Regions from separate parts of the Mesorhizobium sp. B2-8-1 genome, predicted to be linked through region 1. Evidence: predicted binding sites of a transcription regulator. Region 1 holds the regulator's gene; each other region holds the start of a gene.
The links. The regulator PhoB, encoded in region 1, activates phosphate uptake and scavenging genes when phosphate is short. The targets are predictions, from matches to a motif close to TGTCATNNANCTGTCAT.
Positions count from the first base shown of each region.

Region 2: the regulator PhoB is predicted to act here: its motif matches at 1,185-1,201, upstream of FJ428_RS24160 (YdcH family protein).
Region 3: the regulator PhoB is predicted to act here: its motif matches at 3,384-3,400, upstream of FJ428_RS08795 (DUF1045 domain-containing protein).
Region 4: the regulator PhoB is predicted to act here: its motif matches at 2,196-2,212, upstream of phnF (phosphonate metabolism transcriptional regulator PhnF).

Region 1 is NZ_VFTX01000015.1:31,004-36,274, forward strand. Features, by position in the region: gene pstA (phosphate ABC transporter permease PstA) at 1-9, shown strand, start outside; gene pstB (phosphate ABC transporter ATP-binding protein PstB) at 6-809, shown strand; gene phoU (phosphate signaling complex protein PhoU) at 835-1,542, shown strand; gene phoB (phosphate regulon transcriptional regulator PhoB) at 1,562-2,251, shown strand; gene FJ428_RS28675 (ROK family protein) at 2,259-3,500, opposite strand; gene xylF (D-xylose ABC transporter substrate-binding protein) at 3,760-4,800, shown strand; gene FJ428_RS28685 (sugar ABC transporter permease) at 4,943-5,271, shown strand, end outside.
Region 2 is NZ_VFTX01000010.1:237,598-242,868, forward strand. Features, by position in the region: gene FJ428_RS24150 (IclR family transcriptional regulator) at 30-824, shown strand; gene FJ428_RS24155 (YdcH family protein) at 827-1,030, opposite strand; gene FJ428_RS24160 (YdcH family protein) at 1,271-1,450, shown strand; gene ispG (flavodoxin-dependent (E)-4-hydroxy-3-methylbut-2-enyl-diphosphate synthase) at 2,008-3,258, shown strand; gene FJ428_RS24170 (lytic transglycosylase domain-containing protein) at 3,264-4,112, shown strand; gene FJ428_RS24175 (Stf0 family sulfotransferase) at 4,178-4,990, shown strand; gene FJ428_RS24180 (response regulator) at 4,991-5,271, opposite strand, start outside.
Region 3 is NZ_VFTX01000003.1:91,515-96,785, forward strand. Features, by position in the region: gene iolD (3D-(3,5/4)-trihydroxycyclohexane-1,2-dione acylhydrolase (decyclizing)) at 1-812, shown strand, start outside; gene iolE (myo-inosose-2 dehydratase) at 957-1,874, shown strand; gene FJ428_RS08785 (DUF3329 domain-containing protein) at 1,915-2,127, shown strand; gene iolB (5-deoxy-glucuronate isomerase) at 2,475-3,287, shown strand; gene FJ428_RS08795 (DUF1045 domain-containing protein) at 3,439-4,146, shown strand; gene FJ428_RS08800 (alpha-D-ribose 1-methylphosphonate 5-triphosphate diphosphatase) at 4,191-5,271, shown strand, end outside.
Region 4 is NZ_VFTX01000004.1:202,085-207,355, reverse strand. Features, by position in the region: gene FJ428_RS12825 (ABC transporter permease) at 1-219, shown strand, start outside; gene FJ428_RS12820 (zinc-binding alcohol dehydrogenase family protein) at 281-1,300, shown strand; gene phnF (phosphonate metabolism transcriptional regulator PhnF) at 1,424-2,173, opposite strand; gene phnG (phosphonate C-P lyase system protein PhnG) at 2,290-2,751, shown strand; gene phnH (phosphonate C-P lyase system protein PhnH) at 2,751-3,362, shown strand; gene FJ428_RS12800 (carbon-phosphorus lyase complex subunit PhnI) at 3,365-4,477, shown strand; gene FJ428_RS12795 (alpha-D-ribose 1-methylphosphonate 5-phosphate C-P-lyase PhnJ) at 4,474-5,271, shown strand, end outside.

The DNA of each region.
Region 1 (5,271 bases):
GACAGATGAAACCGATGTTGTCCACCGAGTTGAACACGCCCGAAGTCGCGGTCGAGAAAGCCAAGATCGAGGTCAAGAACCTCAATTTCTACTATGGCCAGTCGAAGGCGCTGAAGGATATCAGCCTGTCGCTGCCCGAGCGCAGCGTCACCGCCTTCATCGGGCCTTCGGGCTGCGGGAAGTCGACGCTGCTGCGCGTCTTCAACCGCATCTACGAGCTCTACCCGAGGCAGAGCGCCGAGGGCCAGGTGCTGCTCGACGGCCAGAATATCCTCGACCGCTCGCAGGACCTCAACCTGCTCAGGACCAAGATCGGCATGGTGTTCCAGAAGCCGACGCCGTTCCCGATGTCGATCTACGAGAACATCGCCTTCGGCGTCAGGCTCTATGAGAAGCTCAGCAAGGCGGAGATGGACGGCCGTGTCGAGCAGGCGCTGAAGCGCGCGGCACTGTGGAGCGAGGTCAAGGACAAGCTCAACGCCAGCGGCCTCAGCCTTTCGGGCGGCCAGCAGCAGCGCCTCTGCATCGCCCGCACGGTGGCGGTGAAGCCGGAGGTCATCCTGCTCGACGAGCCTGCCTCGGCGCTCGATCCGCTGTCGACCGCCAAGATCGAGGAGCTGATCGACGAGTTGCAGGCCGATTATACGATCGTCATCGTCACCCACAACATGCAGCAGGCGGCGCGCGTGTCGAAGCAGACCGCCTTCATGTATCTGGGCGAGCTGGTCGAGTTCGACCGCACCGAGAAGATCTTCACGTCGCCCCGCGAGAAGCGCACGCAGGACTATATCACCGGCCGCTTCGGCTGATCCCAGGCATACGAGGACCAAGATCATGGCCGAACACACAGTCGCAGCCTTTGACGAAGATCTCGGACAGATCAGCAGGCTGATCCGCGACATGGGCGATCTCGCCTCATCGATGGTCGGCGGCGCGACCAAGGCGCTCCTGAATTCCGACAACGCGCTCGCCCAGCGCGTCGTCTCCGACGACGCCATCATGGACGCGCGCCAGCGCGAACTCGACGACCGCGCCATCACCCTGATCGCCAAGCGGCAGCCCATGGCGGACGATCTGCGCCATGTCGTCGGCTCGATCCGCATGGCGGGCGATCTCGAACGCATCGGCGATCTCGCCAAGAACATCGCCAAGCGCGTCGGCACCGTCGGCCTTGCCGCCACGCCGCGCGACCTGTCGCACTCCATCGACGCCATGGCGCAGCTTGTGCTGATCCAGGTGCAAGGCGTGATCGAGGAGTATGCGGCGCGCGATGCCGCGGCACTTGCGAAGCTGCGCGCCGACGATGAACGCATCGACGTCAAATACACGTCGGTCTTCCGCGAGCTGCTGACCTACATGATGGAGGATCCGCGCAACATCACCGCCTGCACGCATCTTTTGTTCTGCGCCAAGAATCTCGAGCGCATCGGCGATCACGTGACCAACATTGCCGAAAATGCCTATTATGTGCTGACCGGCACGCAATTGCCCGCCAATCGCCCGAAGCAGGACGAGACGGCGATGTCGGCGCCAGCGGCTTGACGGCAGGGGTGACCAGTCGATGATCGCGCCATGCATCATGGTGGTGGAGGACGAGGAGCCGCTGGGTGTGCTGCTCCGTTACAATCTGGAATCGGAGGGTTATCAGGTAGAGGTGGTGACGCGCGGCGACGAAGCCGAGATCCGCTTGCAGGAGAATGTCCCTGACCTTCTTGTGCTCGACTGGATGGTGCCGGCGGTGTCCGGCATCGAGCTCTGCCGCCGTCTCCGGATGCGGCCCGAGACCGAGCGGCTGCCGATCATCATGCTGACGGCGCGCGGCGAGGAAAGCGACCGGGTGCGCGGTCTCTCCACCGGCGCCGACGACTATCTGGTCAAGCCGTTCTCAACGCCGGAATTCATGGCACGCGTCAAGGCGCTGCTGCGCCGCGCCAAGCCCGAAGTTCTGTCCAGCGTGCTCAAGGTCGGCGACATCGTGCTCGACCGTGAATCGCACCGGGTCTACCGCAAGAAAAGCGAGATCCGGCTCGGGCCGACCGAGTTCCGCCTGCTCGAATTCATGATGCGACATCCCGGCCGCGTGTTCTCGCGCAGCCAACTGCTCGACAATGTCTGGGGCGAAACGATCTATATCGACGAGCGCACCGTGGACGTGCATGTCGGCCGGCTGCGCAAGGCGGTCAACAATGGCCGCATGCCTGACGTGATCCGCACCATTCGGGGCGCGGGGTATGCGATTCGCGAAGACTAGGGATATGTCACGCAACGTTCTCGCCCACGCCTGATTTCGCCTGTGCCCCCGGCGCGAAAATCTCCTGGTCGACGAAGGTCAGCGCGCGCATGGCGCAGCCCTCGCGGATCAGTGGCAGTTCGTTCGGCTCGGTGTCGAAGGAAATCGATTTCGAGTGCTGGCCGCCGGCGGTCTGGGCAATGGCCTCGCGCAGAGCCGGCTCGATCAGGTCGAAGGCGGCGGCGCTGACGCCGACCATGGCGACCGGCGCCGGATCGATCAGCGCGAACAGGCTGCCAAGGCCGTAACCCAGCGCCTCGCCGGCCTTGCGGTAGGCTTCGCGCTCCGGCCCGTCCTTTTCGCGCGCCGAGGCCGCCAGGGTGCGCATGTCGGCGTCGCTGACGTCGACGGGCTCGGTGTCCTCGCCAAGCTGCCTCGCGTTGCGCCAGATGGCATAGTTGCCGGCATAGGCCTCGACGCAGCCGCGCCGCCCGCAGCGGCAGAGCGCCCCGCCGGGGCGATGGATCATGTGGCCGAACTCGCCTCCGGATGAATGGGTGCCGGTGAACAGTTCACCCTTCAGCACCAAGCCCATGCCGATGCCGTGCGACAAAAGGATGGCGATGAAGTCGTCGCGGTAGCGCTGGGGATCGCGCCAGCGCAGCGCCACCGCCATCATGTTGCAATCGTTCTCCATGGTGGCTGGAATGCCGAACTCGGTCTCCAGTATGTCGGCGAAGGCGATGTCGGTCTGCGGCGTGATCGGCGACCACAGCATGGCGCGCGCATCCGTGTCGGTGATGCCCTGGATCGCCAGCGCGATGCGGGCGATGCTGCCGACGTCGAGGTCGGGATCCTCGAACCGCCGCCTGACGATGGCCACGCATTCGCCGATCAGCGCCTCGCGCGACAGGGTGAGCGTGTCCAGCCGGCGCTGCTCTTCAGATATCACCTGGCCGGCATAGTCGATGACGGCGACGGAGAGAAAATTCAGCGACAGCACCACGGTCATCACCGCCGCGGCTTCAGGGTTGAGGCCGAGGCCGACCTGCGGCCGGCCGCGTTTCAGAGCACCGGCCTCGCTCGGCTTGCTCTGCGCCAGGATGCCTTCGCCAATCAGGTCGGAGGAGATCGCCGATATGGTGGAATGGCTGAGCCCGGTGGTCGCGGCAATCTCGGTGCGCGAGGGCTGCCCGGCACGGCGCACGGCCGCGATCACCATCGCCCGGTTGCGTCGGCGCAAATCATCGTGGCGGATTCCGACCGACATGTTTCTCGCATCCTCCCCGTCGCCGCGTTCTCTCCCCAGGACCCCGACGACCGTCAAATAGTGGCAGAACCGGCCTTGGCTGTCATTATTTATTCCGGAGCTCGAAAAAAATTCACGAGGACATCAAAATACATCAGAATCGACGTTGACAGCGTTCCGACGATGGACCAGTGTTTTTTCGAGGCTCGAAAAAATAGAGCCTTTGTGCCGGCCTACGGGCCTGTTTGGTCGCGCCATACGCGGCGCAGGGAGGATTAAGATGAAGAGATTCACAGCCGCCATCCTGGCGGGTGTCGCCATGTCGCTGACGCTCGCGTCGGTCGCGCAGGCGAAGGACAAGGTCATCGGCGTTTCCTGGTCGAACTTCCAGGAAGAGCGCTGGAAGACCGACGAGGCCGCCATGAAGAAGGCGATCGAAGCCGCCGGCGACAAGTATATTTCCGCCGACGCCCAGTCCAATCCCGGCAAGCAGCTCACCGACGTCGAGAGCCTGATCTCCCAGGGCGCCAATTCGCTGATCATCCTGGCGCAGGACGCCTCCGCCATCGGCCCGGCGGTGCAGAAGGCGCTCGACGAAGGCATTCCGGTCGTCGGCTATGACCGCCTGATCGAGAACAAGGACGTCTTCTATCTGACCTTCGACAACAAGGAAGTCGGCCGCATGCAGGCCCGCGAAGTGTTCAAGGTGAAGCCGGAAGGCAACTACGTCTTCATCAAGGGCTCGGGTGCCGATCCGAATGCCGATTTCCTGTTCTCGGGCTCCATGGAAGTGCTCAAGGACGCCATCGACAGCGGCAAGATCAAGAATGTCGGCGAAGCCTATACGGATGGCTGGCTGCCGGCCAACGCGCAGAAGAACATGGAGCAGTTCCTGACCGCCAACGACAACAAGGTCGACGCGGTCGTCGCGGCCAATGACGGCACTGCCGGCGGCGTCGTCGCGGCGCTGACGGCTCAAGGCCTGGCCGGTACCGTTCCGGTCTCGGGCCAGGACGGCGACCACGCGGCGCTGAACCGCATCGCGCTCGGCACGCAGACCGTGTCGGTGTGGAAGGACGCGCGTGAACTCGGCAAGAATGCCGCCGAGATCGCCTCGCAGCTGGCCGACGGCAAGAAGATGACCGATATCGCCGGCGTCAAGGACTTCACAACGCCCGGTGGGAACACCGTCAAATCGCTGTTCCTGACCCCGGTTGCGATCACCAAGGACAATCTCAACGTCGTCATCGACGCCGGCTGGATCAAGAAAGACGAGGTCTGTGCCGGCGTCGCGGCGGGCAGCGTAGCGGCCTGCAACTGATCTTCCATTTCATGCGATGAACGCCGCGGCTGCCAAGCCGCGGCGTTTTTTCAAGAAAATTTGTTTTTCCGCCCCGGGCGGGTAACTTCTAGGCTGGCTTCCGTCATCCCGCATCGGACGGGCAGGCCGGTGGGAGAAAATCATGACCGATACGACGTCCAACCCGCAGGCCGACACCGCGCGTGCGTCGGAACTCGGCGCCGTCGCCCGGTTCCTTAAGGCGACCGAGATCGACACGCGCATGCTCGGCATGATCGGCGCGCTGCTGCTGATCTGGATCGGGTTGCATGTCTTGTCCAGCCTGCGTCTCGGCGTCAATCCGCTCGATTTCGACAGCCGTACCTTTCTCACGCCGCGCAATCTGTGGAACCTGTCGGTGCAGACCTCGGCCGTCGCCATCATGGCCTGCGGCATGGTGCTGGTCATCGTCATGCGCAATATCGATCTGTCCGTCGGTTCCGCCGAAGGGTT
Region 2 (5,271 bases), on a different contig from region 1:
AAGACAGATACTAACATCAGGAATCGACAATGCAAGATGGCAGCGCCTTGGCGGTCTCAGCGGACGCAAAGATTTCGGTCTCTCGGGAGAAGGGCCTCAACCGGGTGCTCCAGATTCTGGAGTTCCTTCATTCGACGCAGCGCGCCATCGGTATCGGCGACCTCGCCAAGGGGGTCAACGCGCCGCGTTCGACCACCTACACACTGGTGCGATCGCTGGTCGATGCGGGCCTCCTGGAGATGGCCGGCGACGGCAACCGCGTCTATTTCGGTAAGAAGCTCTATCTCTATGGAATGGATTATGTGCGCGGCAACGACCTCTTGAGGCGAGGACGCCAGGAGGTCGACAACCTGTCGCGCGAGACCGGTGAGACCTCCGAACTGTGCATGCTGCAGAGCGGCCGCTACACGATCGTCCACTCGAGCCCGGGCACCCGGCCGTTCCGCATCAGCTCCGCCACCGGATTGCAGATTCCGCTGCCCTGGACCGCGTCAGGCAGGCTGCTGCTCGCCGGCCTCGAACAGGCCCGGATCGAAGCCATGATATCGGAAGACGACCTTATGCTGCCCGATGGCCGCAGATTGCGGCTGGACGATTTCATCGCCGACATAGCGACGGCGCGAGCCACCGGCTATTGCATCACTTCGGGGCTCGTCGACGCCTATACGAAATGCCTCGCCGCGCCGGTGTTTTCAGCACCCGGCACCGTCGAGGCGACGATGTGCCTAGTGGTGCCCATCGACACATCGCAGGAGAAGACAGGCGAACTCCTGGCCCTGTTGCGCGAACGCGCGGCGCGGCTTTCGATCGCGGCCTGGACCTGAAGTCAGGCGATGATGTCCGGGATGATCCTGTCTTCCAGCTTCATCAGCCGATCCTTCAGCGCAAGCTTCTTCTTCTTCATGCGCTGGATCTGCAGCGGGTCGCAGTTCATGGCGATCATCGCATTGATCGCGGCGTCGAAATCGGCGTGTTCCTGCTTCAGCCGGGAAAATTCGAGGCGAATATCGGCCTGTTCCTGATCGGACATTCTCTACCGTCTGCACGTCTGCGGCGCCCAAAGCTGGGCCTGATTGGGCGGGGGGTGGCACTCTCTGCCACCGGCGCGCAGCCCATATCACATTTCACGTTGTCGTGGAATGCTACCACGGATCATTCGACATCGCTGCGCGAAGGTGGCACACTGTCATTGTGCCGTCACAGAGCGAGCCTGCGGTGGACGCGCCTTTGGCGGCTGCAATCGAGGAAATCATGAAAGGGAGAACCAATCATGTCTCTTGCATCCCATCTTGATGAGTTGCAGCGGAAACACGGCGACATCGAACGCGAGCTCGATGACGCGATGAATCACCCGTCGGTGGACGACCTGGAAATCGTGAATCTCAAGCGACGCAAGCTGGCAATCAAGGACGAGATTGAAAAACTGAGGGCCAAACCCACGACGCATTGATGCCCCACTGACATAACCGCTCACCATTCGGGTCTTTCCTGCCGGCGGCAATTGCCGCCGGACTGGTGGTTTTGATCTTCGATTTCAGGTCGACCATCACAGATATTCGTACCAGGCAGAGGCCTTCCGACTTCCTAGTCCCAGGACGAGTAGGGGCGAAGCTCGTCGCGGCTCCCCTTTACCATAACTGACCGAAGAGTGCAGCGGAGCAGAATTCCGCCTTGCCGCGGCGCTCTGAGGTCAGGGCTTGGATTCTGGGACTGCGCTGCGTCGCTCTTCTCCTTGCTCCTCCCCGAAATGACGGACTCGTTCCGGGAAAGACAAAGCGATGGGGCCTGCCAATCGCCAGGTAGCCGATTGGCCGACGCAAGCGAGCGATAAAAGTCGGGCGCCGAGCAACCGGCGGCGGCATCGATTGCGGCCAGTGGCGACCTGTCGCCATTGACAAGCCATCTTTGCTCCTCCACCTCATGCCCGGACTTCAGCGCATCGGCCCGGAGCGCGCTTTTGTGCGTCCAAGTGGACGCGCGGCGCTCCAGAGATTAAAGGCTGCCGGCATGACCGGATATTATTCCTTTCCCTTCCCGCGCCGCACCTCGGTTGGCGTCGATGTGGGCGGCGTGGTGGTTGGCGGCGGTGCTCCCGTCGTCGTGCAGTCGATGACCAATACGGATACCGCCGATGTCGACCAGACGGTCGCCCAGGTCGCGGCGCTGCATCGCGCCGGCTCCGAGATCGTGCGCATCACCGTAGACCGCGATGAAAGCGCCGCCGCCGTGCCGCGCATCCGGGAGCGGCTGGCGCGGCTCGGTATCAACGTGCCCATCGTCGGCGACTTCCACTATATTGGTCACAAGCTCCTGGCCGATCATCCGGCCTGCGCCGAGGCGCTGGCCAAATACCGCATCAATCCCGGCAATGTCGGCTTCAAGGACAAGAAGGACCGGCAGTTCGGGGCAATCGTCGAGATGGCGATCAAACATGACAAGCCGGTGCGCATCGGCGTCAACTGGGGCTCGCTCGACCAGGAACTCCTGACCCGGCTGATGGACGACAACCAGGCCCGCGGCTTTCCGTTGACCGCACAGCAAGTGACGCGCGAGGCGATCGTGCAGTCGGCGATCCTCTCGGCCGAGATGGCCGAGGAGATCGGCCTTGGCCGCGACAAGATCATCCTCTCGGCCAAGGTCAGCGGCGTGCAGGACCTGATAGCCGTTTACACCGAACTCGCCAGCCGTTCCGACCATGCGCTGCATCTCGGCCTCACCGAAGCCGGCATGGGCTCGAAAGGCATCGTCGCCTCATCCGCCGCCATGGGCATCCTGTTGCAGCAAGGCATCGGCGACACCATCCGCATATCGCTGACGCCGGAGCCGAACGGCGATCGCACGCGCGAGGTGCAGGTGTCGCAGGAATTGCTGCAGACCATGGGCTTCAGGCAATTCGTGCCGATCGTCGCCGCTTGCCCCGGCTGCGGCCGCACAACCTCGACCGTGTTCCAGGAACTGGCCCAGAACATCCAGGCCGATCTCAGGAAAAACATGCCGGCGTGGCGTGAGAAATACCCAGGGGTCGAGAACCTCAAGGTCGCCGTGATGGGCTGCATCGTCAACGGCCCGGGCGAGTCCAAACATGCCGATATCGGCATTTCGCTGCCCGGCACCGGCGAGACGCCGACAGCGCCCGTCTTCGTCGACGGCAAGAAGGCGGCGACGCTGCGCGGACCGTCGATCGCGCAGGATTTCGAAAAGATGGTCGCCGACTATATCGAACAACGATTTGGTCGCGGCAAGGCCGCGGCAGAGTAGGTCGAATGCTGCGCTTCCTCCCGGTGGCGCTGATCCTGCTGTGCGGGTGGCCCACCTTGGCCCAGGCCGATCCGCCGCAATCGGCCAAGCAGCGGCTGATCGACAAGGTCTGCAACCTGATCCAGGCCCATGCCGACCAGAACGGTCTGCCCAGGGATTTCTTCGCCCGGCTGATCTGGAAGGAAAGTCGGTTCGATCCCAACGCCGTCAGTCCGGTTGGCGCCGAAGGAATCGCCCAGTTCATGCCGGGGACCGCCAAGATGCGCGGGCTCGCCAATTCCTTCGACATCAACCAGGCGATCCCGGCCTCGGCGAAATACCTCGCCGAGATGAAGACCAGCTATGGCAATCTCGGCCTGGCGGCCGCCGCCTACAATGCCGGCGAAAACCGGGTCTCGCGCTGGCTGGGCTCGGGCGGCTTCCTGCCGATGGAAACCGAAAGCTATGTCTTCGACATTATGGGCGAGCCGGTCGATAAGTTCGCCGACCGCGCCTATGCCGGAAGCGTGCGACCGCTCGACGCGAAATCCGATTTCGTCGCGGCCTGCCGTAAGCTCCCGGTGATCATGTCGCGGACGGTGGCGATGGCTTCCATCAACATAAAGCCCTGGGGAATCCAGGTGGCCGGCAATTTCCGCCGCAGCGCCGCGATCAACCAGTGGCTCAGGGTGAGAGGCCGCTTCCCGGCCCTGCTAGGCGGGCATGATCCGGTGGTCAGCCGGGTGCGCACGCCGATCGGCCGGCGCGGCATCTACGCGGTCAGGATCGGGGTCGACGACCGTGCCGTCGCCGGCGCTATCTGCCAGAAATTGCAAAGTGTCGGCGGGGCATGCGTGGTGGTGCGCAACCGGTAGAGGGTGTGTCGTTGCGGGTGAAGGGGCGATAAAAAATGCCGGCCGCGGCTATAGGCGACCCTGGATTGGCCGGCATTGCCCTGCCTTCGACGAGCAATGAGGGCCGCAGGATGGTCGACGCATATATTATCTGCGGCACGCCCAGGACCGGAAGCACTTTGCTGTGCAAGCTCCTGGCCTCCACGAAGGCGGCGGGCGATCCTCATTCGTTCTATCGGCGGCAGGACGTGCCCGAATGGGCCGAAGAGTGGGGGCTGCCCGGCCGCGACACGATGGGCGAACTCGAATTCAATGCCGCCTATCTCAATGCGGCCATCGCCGCCGGCAAGGATGGGACCGGTATTTTCGGCCTGCGCCTGATGCGAGAGAATCTGGATGAGCTTTCAGCGATGCTCGACCGGATTTTCCCGGGGCTTGTCTCGGATAAAGCTCGTTTCGAGAGGGCGTTTGGCCGTGTTCTCTACATACATCTGTCACGCGAGGACAAGCTTGCGCAGGCCGTATCGCTGGTCAAGGCGCAGCAAACCGGCCTTTGGCATGTCGCTCCTGATGGAACCGAGCTGGAAAGGGTGGGGCCTCCCCGGGAACCTCAATATGATTTCGGGCGGATCAAGGATGAGGTTGCCGAGCTCGGAGCTTATGACGCTGCCTGGAACATGTGGTTCGCGGAGCAAGAGGTAATCCCGCTGCGGATCGGCTATGAGCGCCTGTCGAGCGATCCGGTTGCAACGTTGGCGTCCGTTTGCGACGCCTTGGGGGTTCAGGCACCGGATGCTGGGGATATAAGACCCGGCGTCGCAAGGCTTGCCGACGAGACAAGCCTCGACTGGATGCGCCGTTATCATCTGGATGCGGCGTCCGAGGCGTCGACGGTATAGCTATGCCGTCTTCGCCACCACCGTTTCGCTGAGCCAGGTGCCGATCTTGGCGCCGAGGCGGTCGGGTGAAACCGGCTTCGGCAGATAGTCGTCCATGCCGGCTTCGATGCACTTGTCGCGGTCGCCCTTCAGCGCATGCGCGGTGACGCCGATGATCGGAATGTGGCTGCCATCCGAGGCCTCCGTCGCCCGGATGGCGCGGGTCGCCTCGTAACCGTTCATCTCCGGCATGGAGACGTCCATCAGGATCAGCCTCGGGCGCAACGAGCGGTACATCTCGA
Region 3 (5,271 bases), on a different contig from region 1:
CGGCCGAAGGCTTGGCCGAACTCGGTGCCGCGCTGAAGGGTTGGAAGGCGCCATCCGCCTGGACCGACAATGCGGCAGCCGGCAAGAAGGAATGGCAGGCCGAAGCCGCCAAGGTGACGGCGTCGACCAATGCCGCCTACCCTTCCGACGCGCAGGTGATCGGCGCCGTGCAACGCGCCATGGGCTCCGGCGTGACGCTGCTCAACGCCGCCGGCGGGCTGCCGGGCGAATTGCACAAGCTTTGGCAGGCCGGCGCGCCCGGCTCCTACCACGCAGAATACGGCTTCTCGACCATGGGCTATGAGATTGCGGGCGGGCTCGGCACCAAGATGGCCAAGCCTGAAGAAGAGGTCGTCGTCATGATCGGCGACGGCTCTTATCTGATGCTCAATTCCGAGATCGCCACCTCGGTGATGCTCGGCCTGAAGCTGACCATCGTGCTGCTCGACAACAGGGGTTTTGGCTGCATCAACCGGCTGCAGATGGCGACCGGCGGCGCCAACTTCAACAATCTCCTGAAGGATGCGCGCCACGAGGTGCTGCCCGACGTCAACTTTGCCGCGCACGCCGCGAGCATGGGGGCGATCGCCGAGAAGGTTTCGTCGATCGCAGGGCTGGAGACGGCGCTGGCTCAGGCGAAAGGCAACGACCGCACCACGGTACTGGTCATCGACACCGATCCGCTGGTCTCCACCGATGCCGGCGGCCACTGGTGGGACGTGGCGGTGCCGGAAGTCTCCGAGCGCAGCCAAGTGAACGCGGCGCGCAAGGTCTATGACGAGAAGCGGCGGATGCAGAGCGTCGGCGATTGATTTCGGCGCTGCCCACCCCCTACCTCTCCTTGTGGGGAGGTCGGACCGAAGGTCCGGGTGGGGTCTGGCGCCGCACCCCCACCCCGCTGCTTCGCAGCGACCCTCCCCACAAGGGGGAGGGTGAACAAGAACCGGAGTGACGACTTGAAAGCCAAACTGGGCATGTCCCCCATCGCGTGGTGGAACGACGATCTTGCGGAACTCAGCGACGACGTGTCGTTGGAGGAGTGCCTACGCCAGTCGCGTTCGGCCGGCTTCACCGGCATGGAGATGGGACGGCGCTTTCCCAAGGACCCCAAGGTGATGCTGCCGATCCTGAAGGCGGCTGACGTCACACTGTGCGGCGGCTGGTTCTCGGGCACGCTGGTCGACGAGGAGATGAGCAAGAACAAGGATCGCATCCAGCCGATGATCGACCTGTTCAAGGCGGTCAACGCGCCTTGCATCGTCTATGGCGAGGTTGGCCGTTCGATCCAGGGCGACCGCTCGAAGCCGCTCGCCACCAAGCCGAAACTCTCGAGCGACGAGATGAAGGCCTATGCCAGGCGCCTGACCGAATTCGGCGAATGGTGCGCCGAGCAAGGCATGCCGCTTTCCTATCATCATCACATGGCGGCGGTGGTCGAGACCGAGCCGGAGCTCGACGCCTTCATGCGCCATTCCGGAGCGGGCATTCCGCTGCTGCTCGATGCGGGCCATCTGGCCTTTGCCGGCGGCGATGTGCTGCGCGCCATCGACAATCACCACAAGCGCATCAGCCATGTGCATGTGAAGGATGTGCGCATGGGCGTGATCGAGAAGCTCGACCGCACGAAGCAGTCCTTCCTCGACGCGGTGGCGCTTGGCGCCTTCACCGTGCCGGGCGACGGCTCGCTGGATTTCGGCGCCATCGTGCAGCGTTTCGCCGACCACGGCTATGAAGGCTGGTTCGTGGTCGAGGCCGAACAGGACCCGAAGAAGAACCCGCCGCTCAAGATGGCGCAGGTGGGCCACAAGGAGTTGATGCGGGTGATGACGGCGGCCGGCTATACGGTCGAGACGCAGGGCTTCCCCGATGTCTGATCGGGTTCTCGCCAGGCCGGGCTTGCTGTAGGTTGCCGCGATGAAAGATTCCGAGCACCCCTTCTTCCGGCCATTGTGGCGGCGTGTCGCCGTCGTCGCGGTGTGCGTCATCTGGTCGATCATCGAATTCGCGAGCGGCACGCCGTTCTGGGGCGTGATCGCGCTGGGCTTCGCCGGCTATGGCGTCTGGCAGTTTTTTTATCTCTACAAGCCGGCGGAAGAGGTTAAGCCTCCGGCCGAGCCCAAGGAATAAACGGTCCATGGTGCGCAGAAGGCTTACGGGTCGGGCACTGTATGCATGACAGATAGCGTGCCTGGGAGATCGGGCGAAACGCCTCTCGCTTCGTCATCCTGGGGCGGAGCAAGGAGCGAAGCGACGCGGCGCAGACCCCAGGATTCATGCCGGGGCATCAAAACAGCCGCTGCGGTGCAGAATTCCGCTCCGCCGCGCCCTTTGGGTGAGGTCACGGCATGGATCCTAGGGTCTTCGCGACGGAGCTTCGCTCCTGCTACGCCCTAGGATGACGAAGTTGGAAGGCTTCGACCACACGGCTTGGCTTCGCAGGCTTTGTAGCAAGCCAAAGGAATAGGAGAGACAGAATGTCGAAGCTGCTGGTCAAAGCCGACAAGGGCCATGGCCGTGTCGCGCACGTCACGCCGCAAAGCGCCGGGTGGACCTATGTCGGGTTCGACCTGCACCGGCTGGAACCGGGCGAAACGGCTTCGGGAACAACGGACGATCGCGAAGTCTGCCTGGTGTTCGTCACCGGCAAGGGCACGGTCACGGCCGGCGGCAAGGATCTCGGCCTGCTTGGCCAGCGCATGTCGCCCTTCGAAGGCAAACCATGGTCGGTCTATGTGCCGCAGGGATCGGACTGGTCGGTGACGGCTGATAGCGGACTGGAACTGGCGGTCTGCTCGGCGCCGGGATTGAGCGGCGGCCTGCCGGTTCGCGTCATCGGGCCTGACGACCTCGGCCAGGAGGTACGCGGCAAGGGCACCAATACACGCTACGTCACCAACATCCTGCCCGAGGGCAAGCCGGCCGATTCGCTGCTGGTGGTCGAGGTCATCACGCCCGGCGGACATACGTCGAGCTACCCGCCGCACAAGCACGACCAGGACAATCTGCCTAACGAATCCTATCTCGAGGAAACCTATTATCACCGCCTCAACCCGCCGCAGGGCTTTGCTTTCCAGCGGGTCTATACCGACGCCGACAAGGACGGCTCCCGCGCGCTGGACGAGGCGATGGCGATCGAGGACGGCGACGTCGTGCTGGTGCCCAAGGGCTATCACCCCTGCGCGGCTTGTCATGGCTACGACCTCTACTATCTCAACGTCATGGCCGGCCCGAAGCGGACGTGGAAATTCCACAATGCGCCCGAGCACGAATGGCTGACGAAGGCCTGACCGTTGCGCGTTCACGGCTGAACCTGTTGGTCCAGATCAGAAAAATCGTCGGCTAAGGACCGGCGGGGTCGATTTGCCTTCGAAAACCCTTCAAAGCTTCGTCAATCCGTCATGGGAATCACCTATGGCAACGGGCTGACGAGGATTTTCGATGCGCTACGCCATCTACTTCACCCCCCGACAGGACGAAAAATTGGCGCGGATCGCCGCCAACTGGCTGGGCCGTGACCCGTTCGGCGCCGCGACGCGACCGGTGGAGGCGGTGGGCGATTTGTCGGCGGCGGAAGTCGCCTTCCACACCGCATCGGCACGGCGCTATGGTTTTCACGCAACGCTGAAAGCCCCTTTCCGGTTAGCGGCCAACGAAACCGAAGCCTCGTTGCGCGCAGCGCTCGACGCCTTTGCCGAGGCGACGCCCGTTGTGATGATCCCCCGTCTCGTCGTCAGCCAGATCGACGGTTTCTTCGCGCTGGTGCCGGAGGCGGCATTGCCTCCGCTCAATCGCTTCGCCGATGATGTGGTGCGCGATTTCGACCGCTTTCGCGCGCCGTTAACGGAGGCCGAGATCGAGCGGCGCAGTCCGGACTCGCTGAAGCCGGGCGAATTCCGCAATCTCTGCCAATGGGGCTATCCTTACGTCTTCGAGAGCTTCCGCTTTCACATGACGCTGTCCGGCAGGGCCGGGCCACAGGAAAGCCCTCGTCTTCGCCTGGCAATCGAGGGTCTGTTCGCCGAGGTGCTGCGCCAGCCGGTGCCTGTGGACGGGTTGACGCTGTTCATCGAGCCCGAACCCGGCGCCCCGTTCATGGTGCTTTCCCAGCACGCGCTCGGGTGCCGTCCGGCCAGAAAATCCGCCTGAAGCAACAAGCCGTAAAGGCCAGAAAAAACCAAGGACTGCCTGAAATGACCGCCGAGACCATTCTGAGCAACGCCCGCATCGTTCTTGCCGACGAGATCATCGACGGCTCGCTCGTGATGCGTGACGGTCTGATCGCCGACATATCCGCCGGCGCCGTCCGAGCCGGCGAGGACATGGCTGGCGACTTCATCATTCCGGGGCTGGTCGAGCTTCACACCGATCATCTCGAAGGCCATTATGCGCCGCGGCCGAAGGTGCGATGGAACCCGATCGCCGCCGTGCTCGCCCATGACGCGCAAGTGGCGACGGCAGGCATTACCACCGTGCTCGACGCCTTGCGTGTCGGCATGGACGAGGATGCCGATCTCAACGCCGCCGACATCCGCAAGCTCGCCGATGCGATCGAGGACAGCGTGCGGATGGATCGATTGCGGGCCGATCATTTCATCCATCTACGCTGCGAGGTCTCGGCGCCGGATTGCCTCAGGGCCTTCGCCAATTTCGAGACGGACGAACGGGTGAAGCTCGCCTCGCTGATGGACCATGCGCCAGGCCAGCGCCAGTTCGTCAACCTCGAAACCTATGCCTACTACTATCAACGCAAGCTGAAGCTGACCGATCGCGATTTCCAGAAATTCTGTGAGAAGCGGATGGGCGAATCGGCACGGAATTCGGGGGCGAACCGCGTCTTCATCGCCGCCGCCTGCCACGAGCGCGGCATCGTGCTCGCGAGCCATGACGATGCGACGACGGGCCATGTCGACGAAGCCATCGAGCAAGGCGTGCGCGTTGCCGAATTCCCAACCACCGAGGAAGCCGCCAGGGCTTCGAAGGATGCAGGGCTCGGCGTGCTGATGGGCGCGCCCAATGTCATGCGGGGCGCCTCGCATTCGGGCAACGTCTCGGCGCGCACGCTGGCCAGCGACGGCCTGCTCGACATATTGTCGTCCGACTACATCCCCTTCAGCCTGATCCAGTCCGCCTTCTTTCTCGGCGACGTCGTCGATAGCATTTCCCTGCCGCAGGCGGTGGCAATGGTGTCCAAGAACCCGGCCGAGGCCGTCGGTCTTTCCGATCGCGGCGTCATCGAAGAGGGCCGCCGGGCCGACTTGGTGCGCGTGCGCC
Region 4 (5,271 bases), on a different contig from region 1:
GAGCTGCAAGCCATCGCCTCGTCGGTGATCGGCGGCACGTCGTTGTTCGGCGCTATCGGTTCGGTGCACGGGCCGCTGATCGGCTCGTTCATCCTCTCCACCATCAACAACGGCGCCAACCTGCTCAACGTCAACACGTTCTGGCAGCGCGTCATCACCGGCATGTTGATCATCGTCATCGTCTACTTCGACGGCCTGCGCCGCCGAGGTGGCAAGTAAAATCGATCGCCGGCCGGGTCGAAAATCGGCCGACGATTCCATGAACCGACTGGATTGAAGCATGAAAGCCGTTGTCTGCCGTTCGCCCGGCGACCTTGTCGTGGAAGACCGTCCCGCGGCTGGCTCGCCGCCTCCCGGCTGGGCGCTGGTGGCGGTCAGCCATGTCGGCATCTGCGGCACCGACTACCACATCTTCGAGGGCAAGCATCCCTTCCTCGCCTACCCCCGCATCATGGGCCATGAAGTGTCGGGGACCATCGTCGAGGCGGGCGAAGGCGTTGGTCTTGCCACGGGCGAGCCGGTCATCATCAATCCCTATCTGGCGTGCGGCAAATGCATCGCCTGCCGGCACGGTAAACCCAATTGCTGTGTCCGGATCGAAGTGCTCGGCGTGCATCGCGACGGCGCCATGTGCGAACAGATCCTTATCCCGGAACAAAACCTCTATCCAGCCAACGGCCTGTCGTTGGCCGATGCCGCGGCCGTCGAGTTCCTGGCCATCGGCGCCCATGCGGTGCGGCGCTCGCGTGCCGATCCCGGCGCACGGACGCTCGTCATCGGCGCCGGACCGATCGGGCTCGGCACCGCCATCTTCGCCCGCATCGCCGGGCTCGACGTGACGCTGCTCGACATGAGCAGCGAAAGGCTCGGCTTCGCCGCCAATGAACTCGGCTTCAAGACCCTCGACGGGTCGCGCGGCGCGGCATCCGATCTGGTCAGCGAAGCGACATCAGGCGAAGGCTTCGACGTGGTCTTCGACGCCACCGGGAACACCCCCTCGGTGCAGTCGGCCTTCGCTCATGTCGCGCATGGCGGGACATTGGTGCTGGTCAGCGTCGTGAAGGACGACATCGCCTTTTCCGACCCCGAGTTCCACAAGCGCGAGATGACGCTTGTCGGCAGCCGCAATGCCTTGAGGGCCGACTTTGACCACGTCGCCGCTTCGATCCGCGATGGCGCGGTGCCGCTGGCCAAGCTCGTCACCCACCGCACCACGCTTGCCGACACGCCACGTGACCTCGCCCGCTGGGCGCATGAGAAATCCGGGCTGATCAAGGCCGTGATCGAGGTAGGGGCATAACATGGCAGGCCGTGAACCCGGCCCGAATTGACCACACCCCCGCGCAGGTCGACCCCCAAACGCCAAGCCGCTGACAAGTGCGCGCGACCGGGCTGGTCTGATTCCAGCGTTAGGCCGACACGCCTACAGCGCCGACAGTTTCAGCTCCACCCGCTCCGCCGGGAAGCGCGCCTCGGCGAATTGGATCGGCCGGCCGTCCGGCGTCATGTTGACGGCCACCGTGACCAGCACGATGCCGCCCGGCTGCAGATCGAGGTCGGCAAGGTCGGAAGCATCGGCGTGACGCGCCGACAGCACCGTCGATTGCCTGAGATAATCGTCTATGCCGAAACGCTTGAGCGATGCGGTGATCGACCCGGTCTCGGCCATGGCCACATCGATGCCGGCGAAGCGCCTGGCGTCGAACCAGCCGGAAGCGCGCGACACCGGCTTCCCATCGGCCTCGCCGCGCGTCTCCAGGCGAATCACATCCGATCCCCTGGCAACGCCCAGGGCTTCGGCGACGCGCCGGCTGGCGGGCTCGACCGATGAGGCCAGCAGCACGATATGCCGCTCCGACGCCTGGCCCTGCAAGCCGGTTGAAAATCGCGTGCGCGCGCCGATCGGATAGGACAGCCGCTTGCGCGACAGCACGAAAGTGCCGCGCCCCTGCTCGGCCCGCAGTACCCCGTCTTGCACGAGCGCCGCGATGGCGCTGCGCACCGTGTGACGGTTGACGCCATAGCGCTCGGCCAGCGCCACCTCCGGCGGCAGCGCGGCATTCTCGGCAAAATCGCCGGCAGCGATCGATTGCAGGATTCGGTCGGCGATCTGGCGCCACAACGAGACGCCGCTGCGCCGCTCGATACCGTCAGCCACGTGTTTTCCGTTCACGGTTTCGCCCCTGGCCGGCCCCTGTCACGCACCCGTCATGGACTCGCGTTAGGTAATGGGTATAATTCGTATGGTTGTCTATATCAATAGACAAATTAGAAGCAAGGGTGTTGCTCATGCGAGGACAGGAAGCGCGCGACCAGGCCGAACGCAAGGCGGCCATGGCAACCCTGGCGCAGTCCAGCGGCGACGACATCGTTCGCCTCTGGAACGAATCCGGCCTGCCTGCCGAGGCCGAACTGCTGCGCGGTCCCGAGACCGGCCTGGTTACCATGCGCGGCCGCATCGGCGGCGGCGGCGCGCCGTTCAATGTCGGCGAGGCCACCGTGACCCGCGCCACAGTGCGCCTGCCGTCCGGACAGGTCGGCCATTGCTATGCGCTCGGCCGCGACAAGCAGAAGGCGAAGCTGGCGGCCATCGCCGACGCGCTGTGGCAGGACCCCGCCCACCGAGAGGCGGTCGAAACGGGCCTTCTCGCGCCGCTGCGGGCTGCCTTGACCACGGCACGAGAAAGGCGCCGCGCCGAAACGGCGGCAACGAAGGTGGATTTCTTCACCATGGTTCGCGGAGAAGATTGATGGATATCGCAGCGCAATCGATCGAGGGCGGGTTCGCCGATCCGGTGTTCAACGCCCAGACGGTGTTTCGCGCCGTCATGGACGCAATGGCGCGGCCGGGCAGCGTGCAACCCTTGCCGGCCCTGGCCCGCCCGCCGGCGCCGCTTTCGGCGACATCGGGCGCGGTTGCGCTGGCATTGTGCGACAATGACACGCCGCTCTGGCTCGACCCGGCCCTGCATGCCTCGGCAGCGGTCATGTCCTGGCTCGGCTTTCACAGCGGTGCGCCGCTGGCCAACACCCCGGCCGACGCGCATTTCGCGTTTGTGGCCTCGCCGGCCGAGATGATGGCGCTCGACGGTTTCTCGCAAGGCACGCAGGACTATCCCGACCGCTCGACCACATTGATCCTGCAGGTAGGCGATCTCACGTCAGGCACGCCGCTGCTGCTCGAAGGTCCTGGCATCGAGAAGACGGCGACGATCGCGCCGGCCCGCATGCCGCGTCATTTCATCGAGCAGTGGAAGCAGAACATCAACCGCTTTCCGCGCGGCGTCGACATCATCCTGGCGGCACATGACAGCCTCGCCTGCCTGCCGCGTACGACACGCATCAAGACGACGGAGGCCTAGCGATGTATGTTGCGGTAAAAGGCGGCGAAGCCGCGATCGCCAACGCCCACAGCCTGCTCGCTGACCGTCGGCGCGGTGACCGCTCGGTACCGGCACTGCGCCTCGACCAGATCGTCGAACAGCTGGCGCTCGGCGTCGACCGGGTGATGAGCGAAGGCTCGCTTTACGATCGCGAACTCGCCGCACTCGCTATCGTGCAGGCGCGCGGCGACATGATCGAGGCGATCTTCCTGGTGCGGGCCTACCGCACCACGCTGCCGCGCTTTGGCTATACAAATGCCATCGACACCGCCACCATGCTGGTCGAACGCCGCGTTTCGGCGACCTACAAGGACCTGCCCGGCGGCCAGTTGCTTGGGCCCACCTTCGACTACACGCACCGGCTGCTCGATCCCGAGCTTGCCGCCGGCGCCGATGTCGCCGCGCCCTTGCGGCGCGAGACGGAAGCGCAGCCAATGCCGCGCGTCTCGGCGATCCTCGCTCGCGATGGGCTGATCGAGCCGGACGGAGACATGCCGCAGGACCATGTCCCCGGCGACATTACCCGCGAGCCGCTGGAGTTCCCGATGGCTCGCGACATCCGCCTGCAGGCGCTGTCGCGCGGCGACGAGGGCTTCCTGCTGGCGCTCGGCTATTCCACGCAGCGCGGCTATGCCCGCAACCATCCCTTCGTCGGCGAGATCCGCATCGGCGAGGTCGAGCTGGAGCTCGACGTGCCCGAACTGCCTTTCGCTGTGCCGCTCGGTACCGCGCGCGTTACCGAATGCCAGATGGTCAATCAGTTCAAGGGCTCGGCCAAGGCGCCACCGCAATTCACCCGCGGCTACGGGCTGGTCTTCGGCCAGAGCGAGCGCAAGGCGATGGCCATGGCACTCTGCGACCGCGCTCTTCGTGCAAGCGAACTCGGCGAGGACATTGTCGCCGCCGCCCAGGACGAGGAATTCGTCATCTCGCACTCCGACAACGTCCAGGCGACCGGCTTCGTCGAACATCTGAAGCTGCCGCATTATGTCGACTTCCAGGCCGAACTCGACCTCGTGCGCCGCATGCGCGCCGAGTACGGCGCCCGCGAAAATCCCGGCAAGATTGAAGAGAAGAAAGAGGCCGCGGAATGAGCGCGCAACCGACCGACATCGCCGCCTACAACTTCGCTTATCTCGACGAACAGACCAAGCGGATGATCCGCCGCGCGATCCTCAAGGGCATCGCCATTCCCGGCTATCAGGTGCCGTTCGCCTCGCGCGAAATGCCGATGCCCTATGGCTGGGGCACCGGCGGCGTCCAGGTTACCGCTTCGATCATCGGCCCCGACGATGTGCTGAAGGTCATCGACCAGGGCGCCGACGACACCACCAATGCGGTCTCGATCCGCGCCTTTTTCAAGAAGGTCGCCAATGTGGCGGTTACGACCGATACCGCCAGCGCCAGCATCATCCAGACCCGCCACCGCATTCCCGAACATCCGCTCGCCGCAGGCCAGGTGCTGGTCTACCAGGTACCGATCCCCGAGCCCCTGCGCTTTCTCGAGCCACGCGAGACCGAAACGCGCAAAATGCATGCGCTGGAGGAATACGGCCTCATGCATGTGAAGCTCTATGAGGACATCGCCAAGCACGGCCGCATCGCCACCACCTATGCCTATCCGGTGAAGGTCGAGGGCCGCTATGTGATGGACCCGTCTCCGACGCCGAAATTCGACAATCCCAAGATGCACCGCTCGCCGGCTTTGCAGCTGTTCGGCGCCGGCCGCGAGAAGCGCATCTACGCGCTGCCGCCCTTTACTGATGTGGTCAGCCTCGACTTCGAGGATCATCCGTTCGAGGTGCAGACCTTCGACCAGCCCTGCGCGTTGTGCGGCGCCGAGAACGTTTATCTCGACGAGGTCATCCTCGACGACCACGGCGGCCAC